2 regions of the Bacillus sp. C28GYM-DRY-1 genome follow, and region 2 is predicted to be linked to the other one. Evidence: predicted binding sites of a transcription regulator. Region 2 holds the regulator's gene; the other holds the start of a gene.

Region 1 (3,416 bases), on a different contig from region 2:
CTTTCTGATGCCGTCGATCAGCTAAAGCAGAATTCAAGGCGGTACGCGAAACGCCAGCTGACGTGGTTTCGCAACAAAATGCAGGTTACCTGGTTCGATATGACACCGCCCGTTGATATGGAGCTAAAAAAAAAGGAAATTTTCAAACATATAGCAGGAAAACTCGAACTTTAATCGAAACTGTATGATATAGAGAATCAAGGAGGACGAAACATGAAACCGATTAATATTCAGGATCAGTTTTTGAATCAAATCCGGAAAGAAAATACGTATGTCACTGTTTTTTTGCTGAATGGCTTTCAGTTGCGTGGCCAGGTGAAAGGCTTTGATAACTTTACCGTATTGCTGGAATCGGAAGGTAAGCAGCAGCTTATCTATAAACATGCGATCTCAACATTTGCACCGCAAAAAAACGTCCAGCTTGAACTCGAATAGATTAAAAAATACCATGTCAAGACATGGGGAGGCTGTCGGGGGAATCCCGTCAGCCATTTTTTTTTGATCCACTTTCGTTTCAAGCTTTTTGGTAAGCGGACCATGCAAGGCACGGTCTTTTTTATGAGATCAACATATGCAAGACTAATCGAATATCATGTAAAAAATCGTAACTGGGAGTGGCGCGGCCTTGTTTGAAAGCGAAGCAGAACTGAGACGAATCAGGATTGCACTTGTGTGGATAGCTGTTTTTTTACTGTTCGGGGCGTGCGGGAATCAAGATACCATCATCGAAACAGACAGCGGCAATTCAGGCTATGAAACGCCTCGGCCAACCTCGTTCCCGCTTGAACATAATCATTTTGGTGTTGTGGAGAACGGCTATATCAAAATTTATGAGTATAATGAATCGCGAAATGAGGTAAAGCTGAAGAAAGAATACCCGGATGATGGGCTTGAATAAAATTCACAAGCATCCGAATTTACAAAGCGAATGCTACCCGCTAAACTAAATACAGACACAGATCAAACAGAGGGTGAAAAAAATGAAGCATAAAGTGATCGTGAATCATTGGGAAGAAATTTGTGAAGATGATTCTTGCTATGAATACGGAACAAGCATCATTGTAAATGGAAAAGAATTAATCAGAGAAGCGTCAATTATCAGCGCTTTGAAGGCGGTTTTAGAAGAGATCGGTGCGGATGTTGAAATAGAAGAAACAGTAGAGAGCGAAAAATGCTGTGATAGCTTAAGAAAAAAAAATCTAGACTACTAAGCAGTTTTTTTTCATGTTATGATATACATCGGCTTAAAAACGACACCATGAGTAGGACGAGAAATGATTCTCGTTCTGCTCTCTTTTTTGGGCCCTTATGAGTCTGCCCCCATTGCCTGATTTGATCAAAATATGAATTTTCCACAAAAACAAATCTATATATTGTGTTTTTATTAGAGGGTAGTATACTATATATAGTGCTAGTGATGAGAGATTCATATTTTTTGATAGGTCGTGATAAAACGTGGTACAAATCATATTTGATTCGAAAACAGGGAATGTTCAGCGGTTTGTGAATAAAATAGGCTTTCAGCAGATACGCAAGGTGGACGAAATTGATCACCTGGACACTCCGTTTGTTTTGGTCACCTACACGACAAACTTCGGTCAGGTACCGGCTTCAACACAATTATTTCTCGAAAAATACGCCCATCTTTTATTGGGAGTCGCTGCGAGCGGCAATAAAGTATGGGGCGATAACTTTGCAAAAAGCGCCGATACCATTTCAAGACAATATCAGGTGCCGATCTTGCACAAATTTGAACTCAGCGGCACATCTAAAGACGTTGAATTGTTTACTCAGGAGGTAGAAAGAGTTGTCACAAAATCAAGTGCCAAAATGGATCCAGTTAAATAACGAAATCATGATCCAAAAAGATGGAAAATTTCAGTTTGATAAGGATAAAGAGGCTGTACATAGCTATTTTGTAGATTATATCAATCAAAACACAGTTTTCTTTCACGATTTAAAAGAGAAGCTGGATTATTTGATTGAAAACCAATATTACGAAGAGGAATTCTTAAGCCTTTATTCTTTTGAAGACATTAAAGAAGTGTTTAAGACAGCTTACGCTAAGAAGTTTCGTTTTCCTTCCTTCATGAGTGCGTTTAAATTCTATAATGACTATGCTTTGAAAACGAATGACAAGAAAAAAATCCTCGAGCGTTATGAGGACCGAATCTCAATTGTTGCGCTGTTCTTCGCAAACGGCGACACTGAGAAAGCAAAAGAATATGTGAACCTGATGATTAACCAGGAATATCAGCCAAGCACACCGACATTTTTAAACGCGGGCAGAAAACGCCGCGGAGAGCTGGTGAGCTGCTTCTTGCTCGAAGTCAATGATTCATTAAACGATATTTCAAGAGCGATCGATATCTCCATGCAGCTTTCTAAACTGGGCGGCGGGGTTTCTCTTAACCTGTCCAAGCTTCGCGCGAAAGGTGAAGCCATTAAAGATGTTGAAAATGCCACAAAAGGCGTTGTAGGCGTCATGAAGCTTCTTGATAACGCGTTCCGTTATGCTGATCAAATGGGGCAAAGACAAGGATCTGGCGCGGCGTATTTAAACATTTTCCACCGCGATATCAATGATTTTCTCGATACGAAAAAGATTTCTGCCGATGAGGATGTGCGCGTCAAAACACTTTCAATCGGTGTAGTCATTCCGGACAAGTTCGTTGAGCTTGCGCGTGAGGACAAAGCGGCTTATGTATTCTATCCGCATACCATCTATAAAGAGTACGGACAGCACATGGACGAAATGGACATGAATGAAATGTACGATAAGTTCGTCGACAACCCTCGGGTGAAAAAAGAGAAAATCAACCCGCGTAAATTGCTCGAAAAACTGGCGGTGCTTCGCTCTGAATCAGGCTATCCATACATCATGTTCCAGGATAATGTCAACAAAGCACATGCGAATAACCATATTTCAAAGGTGAAATTTTCTAACCTTTGCTCTGAGGTACTGCAGGCATCTCAAGTTTCTTCTTACACAGACTACGATGTAGAAGATGAAATCGGTTTGGATATTTCATGCAACCTAGGATCGCTTAACATTCTCAACGTGATGGAGCACAAATCGATTGAAAAGACTGTTAAGCTTGCGACTGATTCTTTAACTCACGTTTCTGAAACGACTGATATCCGTAATGCGCCTGCTGTAAGACGGGCAAACAAAGCAATGAAATCAATCGGTCTCGGCGCTATGAACCTCCACGGGTACCTTGCGCAAAATGGGATCGCGTATGAAAGCCCGGAAGCGCGCGACTTTGCAAACACATTCTTTATGATGGTGAACTTCTACTCTATCCAGCGTTCTGCGGAGATCGCAAAAGAAAAGGGCGAGACGTTTAATCAATATGAAGGATCAACCTATGCAACTGGTGAATACTTCGATAAGTACGTTTCAACTGATTTCT
Region 2 (3,416 bases):
ATAAAGCTTATTTAAGCTCTTTTCGACCATATTTTGATCAACCACATCTTCGTTTTCCTTCAAAAATGCCTGAACATCTTGATCCTTCATGACTTTTTCCTTCATTTGTTCAAGACGTTTTTGGAAATCCGGCCTGCCGGTTACGCCCTGCAGGGAACGGCCGATTGGTTCCATCTATTCCTTCACCCCGCTTCTCTGTCTTTAATAGGCAGAGTATTTTTTCAGTTTTTGCATCTCTTCCATCATCTTTTTCTTCTGTTCTTCCAAATCCTGCGGTTGCAGCTTCTGCTGTCCGGATTCTGAATCGGACGCTGTTTCCTTTTCTTTCATCCAGTCAGGAAGTTTTTCTTCGCGAATCACTTTTGAATTGCGTTTCGAAGGCTGATTTGCTTTCCCTTCAGCCCATTCAAGGTATTGGCGATTTTCTTCTATCGCGAGCTTCATCGCTTCTCTGACCGTTTTTACCTTTTTGCGTGCCCAATGCGACGCGATCTTTTGGATATAGTTTTTCGACAGCTTCATGTCGGTTTTTAGCATGACGTAATAAATTAACACATTTGTAACACCTGGCTCGAGCTTCTGTTCAAACATAATTTCTTCTATGATTTTCAGATCAGCTTTGGACGGCTCTGTTCCGTCGGCAATGTCCTGCAGAAGCTTCTTAGGAGAAATCGCCTCAAGCAATGCGATTAGCTTCCCGTCCAGCGAATCCTCTTCCGCCGGTTTTTCGCCTTCACGCAAATGCACCGGCTGTGTTTTTTCCACTAAGTCAGGCAGCTGTCCGTTCCTTTCGATTTGATACCAGTCACTTGCCGCTTTTCTTAAAGCCTCCGTCGTAATGACGTCACGCTCATCAATCGCGCTCATCACGACATTTTGCATCTGCAAAGGATCTATGCCGTACAGATAAGAAAGCTTTTTGATTGTGTCCCGCACCTGCTGAGTCATCGCTTTTCTCGGAATCATCGTCTCAGAAAGTCCCGCTAAAAACAAATCAAAATCAAACACATCCTCTGTTATGGTGTAGGACGGTGCCTGTCCGACAGAAGTATACTCTGTGCCCTGCGCAAGTCTCACCGTTTCCTCCATATCAGCTGTGAGCTTCCATTCACTCGGCTGCAGCGATTGAAACGCATGATTAAACGGCCGCGTAATGTCCTTCGCATCTTCTGAAATAGCCGGGTGCGTGAAAAATTGTTTTAATTGCTGGTATTTTGTTTTTCCGACTCTATTGTACAGAAAAACATTCAGCATTCCGTCTTCAAAAAAATCATTTGGCCTGAGCGGCGGAAGGAGTTCATATATAAAGAGGCGCTCCTGCCGCTCGGATTCCTTCATATATACTTTTAGCAATCCGATGCCTTCGAGCTTCCCCTGTTCCTGATGGATCATTTTTAAGTTAGACTGTGTCATCCCCATCAGCTGTCTATGTGTGGACTCTCCGCCCCACAGACGGTTTTGTTCAAGCTCTCCCCACAATGTCATATAAAGAGAGAATGCAACAGGGCCGATTAAAGGCTGATACAGTTGTGTGATAATTTGTCTGTCTATATCCTGCAGCATCGATCTGCTTTTGACCACATACGGATCTACAGGCAGTACATCTTTCCAATAGTCAGCCATACATTCTCAAACCTTCCGAATTTGTTTCTACCTTTCATTTTACACCGTTTCTCCTATCTATCAAATGCCAATTTTGCACATGAGAAAAGAGCTAGAAGAATCCTCTTAGCTCTTTTAACGCTCTTTCTTTATTAAGTCTTTTAATTCGTCGATAAAGACGTTTATATCTTTAAACTGCCGATAGACGGACGCGAACCGTACATATGCGACTTCATCAACCTTAGCCAGCCGGTCCATCACCATTTCTCCGACGAGCTCGCTTTTCACCTCAGAACAGCCTTGATTGCGAAGTTCTTTTTCAATATCAAAGCACATGTCTTCAAGCGTTTTGAGTGAAACAGGTCTTTTTTCGCATGCTTTTATGAGGCCTCGCAGCATTTTTTCTCTGCTGAATTCCTCACGCACACCTTCTTTTTTCACGACGATGAGCGGGGTCTCCTCCACTTTCTCAAAGGTCGTAAACCGGTAGTGGCAGGATTCACATTCGCGTCTTCGGCGAATCGATTTTCCGTCATCCACAGGCCGTGAATCGAGGACTCTCGTTCCGTTATGCTGGCATGAAGGACATTTCAATAAAATCAGCTCCCAACTATTTCGTTCCCTGCAATGTATGTTCGGCAGCCTCCGCCTTTTAAAAATAGATGTGAATGCATCTGTCGGGAGAGCCGTTGTATAGAGCTGTGTCTACAGCATCTGGTGGTTTGTGAAAATCTCTTTCTTATTTTACAAAAAAAATGAAAAAAGAAAAAGCTTGACCACCTTGTTTCTTTATAAAAATAAAAGGAGCATAAGCTAAAAAGCGCATAATGGCTTTCTAGCTTCAGCTCCCTTTGTGTTCGTGTTTACTATAGTACTTTCGCTTGCGCCTGTTTAATTTGCACAGGCCCCATGCCTCTTGGTATTTCAATGTTTTCTCTTGTATCAGCATGTAATGCCTCTGCGATGTAGTCAGCAGCGACATTAGGATCTAAGTCTCCACAAGTATAAACATCAATGCTCGCATATCCGTGCTCAGGAAAACTGTGAATTGTTAAGTGTGATTCAGAAATAATCACAACTCCGCTTACGCCTTGCGGTGCAAACTTGTGAAATGCAACCTCGCGCACCTCAGCACCTGATTTTAGAGCAGCATTTACAAACGTTTTTTCAATAAAATCCATGTCATTCAGCTTATCAAAATCGCATCCCCATAGCTCGGAGATAACGTGACGCCCCATTGTTTCCATAGTCATGGACCCCCCTTAACAAGAATTAAAAAGTGAAATTCCAACAACTGGGTCGGCCATTTACCACGGGGGAAAGTTAGTCCGGAGAGGTCCTAACCCTTTAAGTAATTCCGAAACAGTCTCAAGCAAGAAGTTCACGAAAAATAGTATACTGTGTTTAAGTCTAATTTGCAAGGTGCGTTTTTTCAAAATATGCTGTTAAGGGTTTTTTCTTCAAAATGCGTCCATGACCTTATTTTATACAGCAGACGGATGTTTCATGCGCGCAGCTACATGGTGGATCAGATCAACAACTCTGCATGAGTAGCCCCATTCGTTGTCATACCATGCGAGCACCTTTACTTTACTGTCTTCCATTACCATTGTCGTAAGCCCGTCAATGACCGCTGAATGCGGATTTGTATTATAGTCAGTGGAAACGAGCGGTTCATCTGAATAATCAAGAACGCCGTACATCGAAGTTTTGGCAGCCCGTTTAAATGCCTCGTTTACCTCTTCAGCCGTTACATCAGTTTTGAGATCGACAACGAGATCAACCAGTGAGACGTTCGGAACGGGGACGCGCAA

What was found. The regulator NrdR, encoded in region 2, represses ribonucleotide reductase genes. The targets are predictions, from matches to a motif close to AACACNATATATNGTGTT.
Region 1: nrdI (class Ib ribonucleoside-diphosphate reductase assembly flavoprotein NrdI) is a predicted target of NrdR. The motif match lies at 1,396-1,413, and genes of this name have one in related genera.

The regions. Positions count from the first base shown of each region.
Region 1 is NZ_JAUMKF010000001.1:252,059-255,474, forward strand. Features, by position in the region: gene miaA (tRNA (adenosine(37)-N6)-dimethylallyltransferase MiaA) at 1-174, shown strand, start outside; gene hfq (RNA chaperone Hfq) at 214-435, shown strand; gene Q3W56_RS01275 (YmzC family protein) at 626-898, shown strand; gene Q3W56_RS01280 (hypothetical protein) at 981-1,211, shown strand; gene nrdI (class Ib ribonucleoside-diphosphate reductase assembly flavoprotein NrdI) at 1,456-1,848, shown strand; gene nrdE (class 1b ribonucleoside-diphosphate reductase subunit alpha) at 1,808-3,416, shown strand, end outside.
Region 2 is NZ_JAUMKF010000018.1:37,750-41,165, forward strand. Features, by position in the region: gene dnaI (primosomal protein DnaI) at 1-174, opposite strand, end outside; gene dnaB (replicative helicase loading/DNA remodeling protein DnaB) at 202-1,623, opposite strand; gene nrdR (transcriptional regulator NrdR) at 1,738-2,196, opposite strand; gene speD (adenosylmethionine decarboxylase) at 2,469-2,849, opposite strand; gene Q3W56_RS15970 (glyceraldehyde-3-phosphate dehydrogenase) at 3,087-3,416, opposite strand, start outside.